Regions from separate parts of the Azospirillum baldaniorum genome, predicted to be linked through region 2. Evidence: predicted binding sites of a transcription regulator. Region 2 holds the regulator's gene; the other holds the start of a gene.
The links. Region 2 encodes LexA, which represses DNA repair genes until DNA is damaged. Its sites were predicted from a motif close to ATGTTCTANTTTGGTTC; they were not measured.

Region 1 (5,394 bases), on a different contig from region 2:
GGCATCGCCATCACCGAGGCGGACGCCCCGCGCTCCGTCGGCTGGGCGGTGCGCGGCGACCGTGGACTGTCCTGGCGCGACCGCCCCGCCGCTACCGACCGGATCGTCGCGGGGAGTTGGTGGCCCGAGGGCTATACCGGCCCGCCGCTCGCCTCGCTGGACGCGCAGGTCGCCCGCCGGTTGGGGCTGGCGGTGGGAGACAGCCTCACGCTGGCCCTGGCGAGCGGCCCACTGACCGCGACGGTCGCCAACCTCCGGCGCATCGACTGGACGCGGCTCGACCTGGATTTTCCGGTTCTCCTCTCCCCCTTCCCCGAACCGCCGCCGCACAGCCTCGTCACCGCCGTCTGGTCCTCGCCCGAAGCGGTTCCGGCGGTTGAGGCGGCGGTGACGCAGGCAATTCCGCAAGCCCCCACGATCCGCGTGGCGGAGGTTCTGGACACGCTCGGCTCGACCGTCCAGACCGTGCGCGGGCTTCTCGACGGCCTGTCCGCCGTCGCTCTCGGCGCGGCGGCCGTGGTCCTTCTCGGCGCCATCGCCAGCAGCGCCCGGCGGCGCCTTCAGGACATGGCGATCCTGCACGCCCTCGGAATCGGGCGACGTTCGATGGTCCAGGCGGTGGTGCTGGAATTCGTCCTCCTGGGGGCCGCGGTCGCCGCGGTCGCGGTTCCGCTCGGCTGGGCCGGCGGCGCAGCGGTGGTCGCCAGCCTTGCCGACGGCGCGCCCCTCCCCGGAGGCGCTGTTCCCCTGGCCGCCTTCCTCGGCACCGTCACCACGATGGCGGCGGTCGGAGCCGTGCTGGTGGCTTGGCTGCCGCGACGGGACGTGATGCGGCGGCTGCGCAGCGATGCGCTGTCCGCCTGACCCACCGGCCGGTCAGGCCATTTCCGCCGCCGGGATGATCGCGTCGGTCAGCAGGGCGTTGAGAAGGCCGACATGGCCGTCCGACCGCGCCGGCCGGCCGGGGTCGGAGGTGACGACGACGGTCAGCCCCAGCCCGGGCACCAGATAGAGCATCTGACCGCCATAGCCGCGCGCGTAGGCGACGCGGTGCCCCTTCGCCGTGGCGAGGAACCAGCCGTACCCGTAGTCGTCGCCGGAGAAGGGGGAGCGCGTGCGCGGCACCCACGACGCCTCCACCCAAGCGGCACTGATGACCGGCCGTCCGTTCCACAGGCCGCCTTGCCGCCACAACTCGCCGAAGCGAAAGAGGTCGAGCGGCGACAGCGCCATGTTGTTGCCGCCGAGGTAGAAGCCCTGCGGGTCGCGCGTCCAGGACGGCACGTCGATGCCCAGCGGCTCACCCAGCCACTCCCGCGCCAAGTCCAGAAGGCTGCGCCCCGACGCGCTGGACAGCGCCGCGCCCAGCAGATGGTAGCTCCCGGTCGAGTAAAGCATCCGCGCGCCCGGCTCGGTGACGAAGGGACGGCGCAGCGCGTCGACGACCCAGTTGCGGCTGTTGATCCAGCGGCCGTAGCCCGGCCCGGAGGTCGGTTCCAGACCGGCCTGCATGGTCAGAAGGTCGGCGATGGTGATCCGCCGTACCCGCGGATCGACGGCCGCCGGAACCAGTCCCGGCGCCGCCTCGGCCAACGGCACATCGACGCCACGCAGAACGCCGCGGTCGATGGCGATGCCGGCGAGCGAGGCGGCGATGGTCTTGGACACCGACTTCACGTTGACCGCGCGGTTCACCGCCGGTCCGCGGAAGGCTTCCGCCGACACCACCGCCCCGTTCCGCCCAATGACCAGCGCGTGGATCTGGTCGAGCCCGGCCGCCCGCTTGATCGCGCGGTCCAGCAGCACCGGATCGAACGCGACCCCCGGTTGAGCGGCAAGCAGCGGGCGGGTCAAGACGCAGCCAAGGGACGCGACGGTGGCGGTAAGGACGGTGCGGCGGCCGAGCCGGAGCGGCGGATTTCTGGTCATCCCGGATATGTGGTCCCGCTTCGCTGCCATCCAAGATTGCCACAGAGACCCTGATCGGACTTTGTCCCACCCAGTGCCGCACACGCCGCTTGCCTCCACACCTCATGAGAACATATTAAGAACACACAAGCAGCGTGGGATGGGACGATGGACGACGCCTTGATCGAGAAGCTCGGCATTCTGGCCGACGCGGCGAAATACGACGCCTCCTGCGCCTCGTCCGGCGCCAAGCCGCGCAGCGGCGGCAAGGAGGGGCTGGGCTCGACGACCGGTGCCGGCATCTGCCACGCCTACACGCCGGACGGGCGCTGCGTCTCGCTCCTGAAGATCCTGCTGACCAACCACTGCCTGTTCGACTGTGTGTATTGCATCAACCGGCGCTCCTCCAACGTCCGCCGCGCCCGCTTCACGGTGGCGGAGGTGGTGGAGCTGACGCTGGGCTTCTACAAGCGCAACTGCATCGAGGGGCTGTTCCTGTCCTCCGGCATCATCCGCTCGCCGGACCACACGATGGAGCAGATGATGCTGGTGGCGCGGACCCTGCGGCGCGACCACGGCTTCGCCGGCTACATCCACCTGAAAACCATCCCCGAAGCCAGCCCCTGGCTGATCGAGCAGGCCGGGCTGTGGGCCGACCGCCTGTCGATCAACCTCGAACTGCCATCCGACCACAGCCTGAAGGCCTTCGCGCCGGAGAAGAACGGCGGCACCATCAAGGCGGTGATGGGACAGGTCAACGAGCGCATCGTCGAGGCCAAGGAGGAGCGCCGCCGCTTCTCCCCCGCCGGGCAGAGCACCCAATTGATCGTCGGCGCCGACGACGCCACCGACCGCTCGGTCCTGGAGACCAGCGGCACGCTCTATCAGCGCTACGGGCTGCGCCGCGTCTATTATTCCGCCTTCAGCCCGATCCCGGAGGCCAGTTCGGTGCTGCCGGTCAAGCCGCCGCCGCTGCAACGGGAGAACCGGCTGTACCAGGCCGACTGGCTGCTGCGCTACTACGGCTTCACGGTGGAGGAGATCGCGTCCGGCGGCGAGGGTGGGATGCTCGACCTCGGCATCGACCCCAAGCTGGCCTGGGCGCTGAAGAACCGGGAGCGCTTCCCGGTCGACGTCAACCGCGCCGACCGCGAGATGCTGTTGCGGGTGCCGGGGCTGGGTGCGCGCGCCGTCGACAAGATCCTGTCGGCGCGCCGCCACACCCGCCTGCGCATGGAGGATCTGGGACGGCTCTCGAGCGGGCTGCGGCGGGCCCGCCCCTTCCTGATCGCCGCCGACTACCATCCCGTGGGCGGGCTGACCGACCGGCTGGACCTGCGCCAGCGCTTGGTCACGCCGTCCAGCCAGCTGAGCCTGTTCTGACGATGCACACGATCACCTTGCGGGAGGGTGCCGACCTCGACGGCTTCCGCCGGGCGGTGCGCCGCCTCGCCGCCTCTCGGACGGAACCCGACACGGTGCTGTGGAGCGTCGGCGCGCCGTCGCTGTTTGGCGACGATGCGGCGCCCGCTTCCGAAAACGGCCTGCCGCTCTTCCTGCCCCATGCGGTCGGGCAACTGATCGAAACCGTCGTCTGCCACGGCGATCCGGAACGCTACGCCCTGCTGCACCGGCTGGTCTGGCGGGTGCTGAACGGGGAGAGGGCGCTGCTCGACCAGCACGCCGACCCGCTGGTGCACCGGCTGGAGCGGCTCGACAAGGCGGTGCGCCGGGACATCCACAAAATGCACGCCTTCCTGCGCTTCCGCGCCCTACCGGACCCGGACGGCGGAGAGCGTTACGTCGCGTGGTTCGAGCCCGACCATCACATCGTCGAGGCGGTCGCTCCCTTCTTCGTCGAGCGTTTCGAAAGCATGGTGTGGACGATCCTGACGCCGAAAGGCTCGTTGCACTGGGACCGCCAACACCTGATGACCGGCCCGCCCGCAGAACGTCCGGACTCCTTGGCCGACGACCGCTTCGCCGAGGGCTGGCTGCGCTATTACGAGAGCACCTTCAACCCGGCGCGGGTCAACCCGACGGCCATGCGGGCGGAGATGCCGCGGAAATACTGGGTCAACATGCCGGAGACGGCGGCTATCCCGGCCATGGTCCGCTCCGCCCCCGCCCGCGTCCAGGCGATGCTGGAGGCGGAGGCCGCCATCCCGCGCCGCCGCACGCCCGAAAAGGCCGTGGCGGCGATGGCCCGGCAGGCCCCGGAAAGCCTCGCCGACTTGAACCGCCTGATCCAGCGCTCCGAACCGCTGGTGCCGGGCGCGACGCAGGCGGTGCTGGGCGAGGGGCCTGAGGGTGCGGCCATCGCCATCGTCGGCGAGCAGCCCGGCGACCAGGAGGACCGCGAGGCCCGCCCCTTCGTCGGCCCCGCCGGCCAGCTGCTGACCGCCGCGCTGGAGGAGGCCGGCATCGACCGCGGCAGCCTCTACCTGACCAACGCCGTCAAACATTTCAAATTCGTCCAGCGCGGCAAGCGGCGCATCCACCAGTCCCCCACCGCCGGCGAGGTCAAGCATTACCGCTGGTGGCTGATGACGGAACTGGGCTTCGTCCGCCCCCGCCTCGTCGTCGCGCTGGGAGCCACCGCGGCCCTGGCGCTGAGCGGCCGGCCCGTCGCGGTGCTGCGCGAGCGGGGTCCGATGGCCTTCGACGGGTGGGACGGCTTCGTCACCGTCCACCCCTCCTACCTGCTGAGGCTTCCCGGAGACGAGGAGCGGCGGCGGGCCCAGGCGGAGTTCGTGGCCGACCTGCGACGGGCCGCGGCGCTGGCGTGAGGCGGCACCCGACCGTCCCCTGCCAAACCCTCACACGCCCTGCTGCTTGAACCGCTTGCCCACCGTGCATTGGATGCGCTGAAGCTCGTACTTCGGGTGGTCGTTGATCCACTTGGCGCTCTCGATCTGACCGGCGATCGGGCAGCTCGACATGGTCAGGGGTTCGGTGTCGGGAACCATCGGGTTGATGGTCTGGCACTGGGTCGGGTCGGACGCCAGGCAGAAGATCATCGACAGGGTAACAAACATCGGGCGCTCCAAAACGCAACGGCACGGCTGTGCCAACATCGTGTGGATCAGCGAGAGCAAGCCGCATGCCATGCCCAGGACGAGGACAGGATTGCGCGATTCCGGCTGCTCGGAAATGAGCCAAACCACAGGGCGCCGAATCATTAGGCATCGAAGGTTAACCAATGCCTAAACGTTGGGAGTTTGCAAAGCTGTTGGTGCAGCGGATGAAACGGAACGGGCCGCAAGGTCCAGAGAAGCCTTCGCGCAAGTCTGGAGTCGGCGCGCCGCAGGTCAACGGAACGTTGAGTGACGTGTGTTCTATCCTTGAAGCAACCGGCGCTGGCGTCAGGCCCCGGGCTGCTCGCACCGCCATTGGCGGACGTTCCAGTTGGGATGTTCCATGAGCCAATGCACGACGTGGACGTAGCTGTTGTGCGTGCATTCGACCGCGGTCGGGTACCGTTCG
Region 2 (5,394 bases):
CGCGGCGGCGTCTGGCGCCGGTCGTTCTGCTGCTGGGGCTGTTGAGCGTCGCTCTGGGCTTCGCCGCGGCGCAACTGCACAGCGTGGCGGCGATGGCGCCGATGCTGACGCGCGAGCTTGGGCCGGTGCAGGTCACCGGGCGGGTGCTGGCGGTTGAGCGGCAGCCCACCGGCACGCGGCTGATGATCGGTGAACCGACGGTGGAGCGGCTGGCCCCGGAGGCGACGCCGGAGCGGGTCCGCCTGCATCTGCCGGCCAAGGTGGCACCGCCGGAGGCCGGGACGGTGGTCCGGCTGCGCGCCATGCTCCACCCGCCGGCCGCCCCGGCGGAGCCGGGAGCCTTCGACCTGCAGCGGCGGGCCTATTTCGAAGGCTTCGGCGCGGTCGGCTTCGTCATCGGCGCCCCCGTCGCGCAGGAGGCGCCGCCGCCCAGTGGCTGGCGCCGGGTGACCGTGGCCTTCGAGCGGGCGCGCGCCGCCATCGCCGAGCGGGTGCGCGCCGTCGTGAGCGATTCCGCGGAGGCCAGCGTCACCGCCGCCTTGCTGAACGGCGACGCGGCGGCGATTCCCGAACCGATGATGGACGCCTTCCGCGACAGCGGTCTGGCCCACCTTCTGTCCATCTCCGGCCTCCACGTGGGCATCGCCGCGGGCATCGTCTTCTGGGTGGTGCGGGCGCTTCTGGCCCTGGTTCCCTGGGTGGCGCTGCGCTGGCCGATCAAGAAGATCGCGGCGCTGGCCGGCATCCTGTCGGCCATCCTCTACACGCTTCTGGTGGGGGCGCCCCTGCCGACGCTTCGGTCCGTGCTGATGACCGGCCTCGTCATGGGCGCGGTCGTCGCCGACCGGTCGCCGATCAGCATGCGGCTGGTCGCCTTCGCGGGCATCGTCACCGTCCTCTACGACCCGGAGGGGATGCTGGGGCCCAGCTTCCAGATGTCCTTCGCGGCGGTCGTCGCCCTGATCGCCGCCTTCGAACGGTTCACGCCCTGGGCGGTGAGTCGGCGGCGCGAGATGGGCTGGCTCGGCAAGGGCGTCATGGCGCTGGGCGGCATCGCCTTTTCCAGCGTGGTGGCGACGGTCGCGACGACGCCCTACGGGCTCTACCATTTCCAGCAGGTCGCCTTTTACGGCGTGCTCTCCAACATGGTGGCGATCCCCATTACGACGGTGTGGATCATGCCCTTCAGCCTGCTCTCCTACCTGCTGCTGCCCTTCGGGCTGGAGGGGCCGGCGGTCACGGCGATGAGTTGGGGCGTTCGGCTGGTCATTGAAACGGCGGAGCGGACCGCGGCACTGCCCGGAGCGACGGCGTTCCTGCCGGCCATGCCGGACGCCGCCATCGCGGCGGTCACGCTGGGCGGGCTGTGGCTGGCCATCTGGACGGGACGCTGGCGCTGGCTGGGGCTGGTGGCCCTGGCCGGCGGGCTGGTCGCCCCGGCCGCCGCGCTGCGGCCCGACATTCTGGTGTCGGAGGACGGAAAACTGATGGCCGTGCGCGGCGCGGAGGGGATTCTCAGCCTGTCCACCGCCAGCGACGGGCGGGCCGCCAACACGTGGAGGCGGCGCGACGGCATGGAGAAGCCGGAGGAGAAAGCCGGTCAGGATGTCTGGCCACTCGTCGGGGTCAGCCTGGACGGGCGGCTGCGCTGCGACGCTCTGGGATGCCTTTACCGCGCGCAGGGGAAGACAGTGGCGCTGCTGCGCCAGCCGGACGCCTTGACTGAGGATTGCGCGGTGGCCGACGCGGTGGTGATCGCGACCCCGTCGCGCGGGTGCCGGGCGCCGCTGGTCATCGACCGTTGGCAACTGCGGCGGGAGGGCGCGCACACGCTCACCCTGTCGGACAAGGGCATCCGGGTGGAAACCGTCCGGGGGCAACGCGGCGACCGCCCGTGGACGATGGGAGGAAGGACGATGGGCGGAACGCTGTCCGATGGAAAGACCGGGGGGCGCTGAACCGCCGCCCCGGCGCGTCCTGCCGTCAGTACTTCCGCACCAGACCGACGAGGCGACCCTGCACCCGAACGCGGTCGGCGCCGAAGATGCGGGTCTCGTAGGCGGCGTTGGCCGGTTCGAGCGCCACGGTGTTGCCCTTGCGGCGCAGGCGCTTCAGCGTGACCTCGGCGTCGTCGACCAGGGCGACGACGATGGAGCCGTTCTCCGCGCTGTCGCAGCGCTGGATGACCACCGTGTCATGGTCGAGGATGCCGGCCTCCACCATGGAATCGCCGGCGACTTCCAGCGCGTAGTGGTCGCCCATGCCGAGCATGGCGGCGGGAATGTCCACGAAGGCGGAACCGTCGCGCAACGCCTCGATGGGCGTGCCCGCGGCGATTCGGCCGTAGAGCGGCAACTGCACGGATTCGGACGCCGGGTTCGCCTCGCGTCCCGCGAAGCTGAAGTCGCCCTTGATGACGTTGGGCTGGAACTTGGCGCGCGGCGGCCGGGTGCGGGCGGTCTCAAGCCCCTCCGGCAGGCGCAGCACCTCCAGCGCGCGGGCGCGGTGGGGCAGGCGGCGGATGAAGCCGCGCTCCTCCAGCCCCGTGATGAGGCGGTGGATGCCCGACTTGGACTTCAGGTTGAGAGCGTCCTTCATTTCGTCGAAGGAAGGGGACACACCGCCCTGTCCGAGCCGCTCGTTGATGAAAAGCAGCAATTCATGCTGCTTGCGCGTGAGCATTTGTGCCTCCCGGCCGGTTCCGCACTAGATATGGAACAAAAGCAAAACGTTCCATCTTGTTCTAGTTTGGTTCTTAACCCCCGTCAAGCCCTACGGATGAAATCAATCGCAAATCGACGGACAGGACTCCCAAATGGATTTCCCGTGCGGAACGGATTAAAGCGACAGGACACCGCCGCTCAGCGGGATCACCGTCACGCGGTCGCCCACGGCGGCGGCGGTTGCCTGCGGCTCGCGGACGATCAGGGCGTCGGCCCGGGCCAGCCGGGACATCATCGCGCTGTCCTGGCGCGGGAAGGGGGTGGCGACGGGCTCGCCGTCCGCCCCGGTGGACAGGGTGGCGCGCAGGAAATCCGTGCGGTCGTCGTTGGCCTTCAGCGGCGCGCCAAGCCGCGCCGTGAGCGTGGCGTTCTCGGCGGGCAACCCCTGGAGACGGCGAAGGACGGGCACCAGGAACAGCAGGGCGGCCACCCCGGTGGACACCGGATTGCCGGGCAGGCCGAGCAGCGGCACGCCGCTCGCCGTCCCGAAAATCAACGGCTTACCGGGCTTCATGGCGACGCGGTAGAAATCCAACGACAGCCCGCCCAGCACATCGCGCACATGGTCGTGCTCGCCTTGCGAGGCGCCGCCCGTGGTCACCAGCAGGTCGCAGCCGGCCGCCCCGGCGGCCATGGCGGCGAGATGCTCCGGATCGTCCTTGGCCACGCCGAGATTGTGGGCGAGCCCGCCCTGGCTGGCGACCAGCGCGCACAGGCCGAGCGCGTTGGAACTGACGATCTGGCTCGGTCCCAGCGGATCGCCGGGCAGGGCGATCTCGTCCCCGGTGGCGAGCACGGCGACCCGCGGTCGGCGGTGGACGCGCAGCCAGGGCAGGTTGGCCGCGGCGGCCAGGGCGACGTCGCGGGCGGTGAGCAGCCGTCCCTTGGGAAGCAACTCCTCTCCCGCGGTGAAGTCCAGTCCGGCGGGACGGATGAAGCGCCCCGCGGGCACGGCGCGCCCGACGCGCACGCGATCCCCGGCGTCCTCGCAATCCTCCTGCATCACCACGGCGTCGGCGCCGGCGGGCAGGGGCGCGCCGGTGAAGATGCGCACGGCCTCGCCGGCTCCAACCGATCCGGCGAAGGCGTGGCCGGCGGCGGACTCGCCGATGCGGCGCAGGGTGACCGGCGCGTCCGCCGAAGCCGGGACGATGTCGGCGGAGCGGACGGCCCAGCCGTCCATGGCCGCGGCGGCGAAGGGCGGCTGGGTCAGCCGGGCGACGGCGGGCTCCGCCAGGACGCGCCCCAGCGCGTCGGGCAGCGGCACCGTCTCCGCCGGCAGGGCGGTGAAGGCGGCGAGAATGCGGGCGCGGGCTTCACCGACCTGCAGCATCAGTCCGCGCTCCCCCATTCGCCGCTCTTGCCGCCGGCCTTGTGCAGCAGCTTCACCTCGGTGATGGTCATGCCGCGGTCCACCGCCTTGCACATGTCGTAGACGGTGAGCGCGGCGACCGACACGGCGGTCAGCGCCTCCATCTCCACCCCGGTCTGGCCCCTCAGCTTGCAGGTGGCGGTGATGTCCACGGCGTTGCGCTCGGGGTCGCAGGTCAGGTCCACCTTGACCGAGGTCAGCATCAGCGGGTGGCACAGCGGGATCAGGTCCGGCGTGCGCTTGGCCCCCATGATGCCGGCCAGCCGGGCCACCGACAGCACGTCGCCCTTCTTGACGCCGCCCTGGAGAATGAGCGCCAGCGTTTCCGGCTGCATCAGGACGGAGCCGCGGGCGGTCGCCGTGCGTTCCGTATCCGCTTTGTCGGACACGTCCACCATGACCGCGCGGCCTTCGGCGTCGAAATGGGTGAAGCCGCTTGCGGGCTGGTCGGTCATAGGGGTTTCTCCATGAACAGGCTCAGCGGGTCCGGGCCATAGGGGCCGAACGGGCCGCGGTCGGTGAAGCCCTGCTTGCGGTAGAGGGCGATGGCCTCGTCCTGATAGACGCCGGTTTCCAGCAACAACGCCGACAGGCCGGCGGCGCGCGCCTCGTCCTCGATGCGCTCCAGAAGGCGGCGCCCGATCTGGCCGCCACGCGCGGTTGGCTGGACGAACATCCGCTTGACCTCGCCATAGCCGCCGTCGGTGTCGATGCGCATGGCGCCGCAGCCGACCACGGTTCCCGACCGCCGGGCGACCAGGAAACGGATGTCCGGCTTCGCCAGCGATTGCAGGTCGAGCAGATGGTTGCTCTCGGCCGGGTATAAGTCGCCCAGATAGCGGTCCAGTTCCTCGATGAGCCGGACCACCTCGTCCTGGAGCGGGCTTTCACGGGCAATGGTCACGTTCGGCACGGCGTCGCTCCTCCCCATTGCTTTTTTATTTGGTGTCAGGCGAGCAGGGCGCGGGTGGCCGCGGTCACATCCTCCTGCCGCATCAGCGATTCACCGACCAGGAAACAACGCGCGCCCACAGCCGCCATGCGCGACAGGTCCGCCGGGCTGTAGAGACCGCTTTCGGCCACCAGCATCCGATCGGCTGGCACGTGGGCCGCCAGTTCCTCGGTCGTGGCGATGTCCACCGCCAGAGTCTTCAGGTTCCGGTTGTTCACGCCGAGAAGCGGGGTCTTCAGCGCCAAGGCCCGGTCCAACTCCTCGCGGTTGTGCACCTCGACCAGCACGTCCAGGCCCCAGGCGATGGCGGCGCCCTCGATCTCCGCGGCCTGCGCGTCGCTCAGCGC

Region 1: Sp245p_RS28185 (putative DNA modification/repair radical SAM protein) is a predicted target of LexA. The motif match lies at 2,038-2,054, and genes of this name have one in related genera.

The regions. Positions count from the first base shown of each region.
Region 1 is NZ_CP022260.1:339,724-345,117, reverse strand. It holds gene Sp245p_RS28195 (ABC transporter permease) at 1-864, shown strand, start outside; gene Sp245p_RS28190 (serine hydrolase domain-containing protein) at 877-1,929, opposite strand; gene Sp245p_RS28185 (putative DNA modification/repair radical SAM protein) at 2,077-3,291, shown strand; gene Sp245p_RS28180 (UdgX family uracil-DNA binding protein) at 3,294-4,697, shown strand; gene Sp245p_RS28175 (hypothetical protein) at 4,728-4,946, opposite strand; gene Sp245p_RS28170 (hypothetical protein) at 5,274-5,394, opposite strand, start outside.
Region 2 is NZ_CP022253.1:2,066,363-2,071,756, reverse strand. It holds gene Sp245p_RS09800 (ComEC/Rec2 family competence protein) at 1-1,958, shown strand, start outside; gene lexA (transcriptional repressor LexA) at 1,984-2,682, opposite strand; gene Sp245p_RS09790 (molybdopterin molybdotransferase MoeA) at 2,839-4,056, opposite strand; gene moaC (cyclic pyranopterin monophosphate synthase MoaC) at 4,056-4,550, opposite strand; gene Sp245p_RS09780 (GNAT family N-acetyltransferase) at 4,547-5,008, opposite strand; gene trpC (indole-3-glycerol phosphate synthase TrpC) at 5,044-5,394, opposite strand, start outside.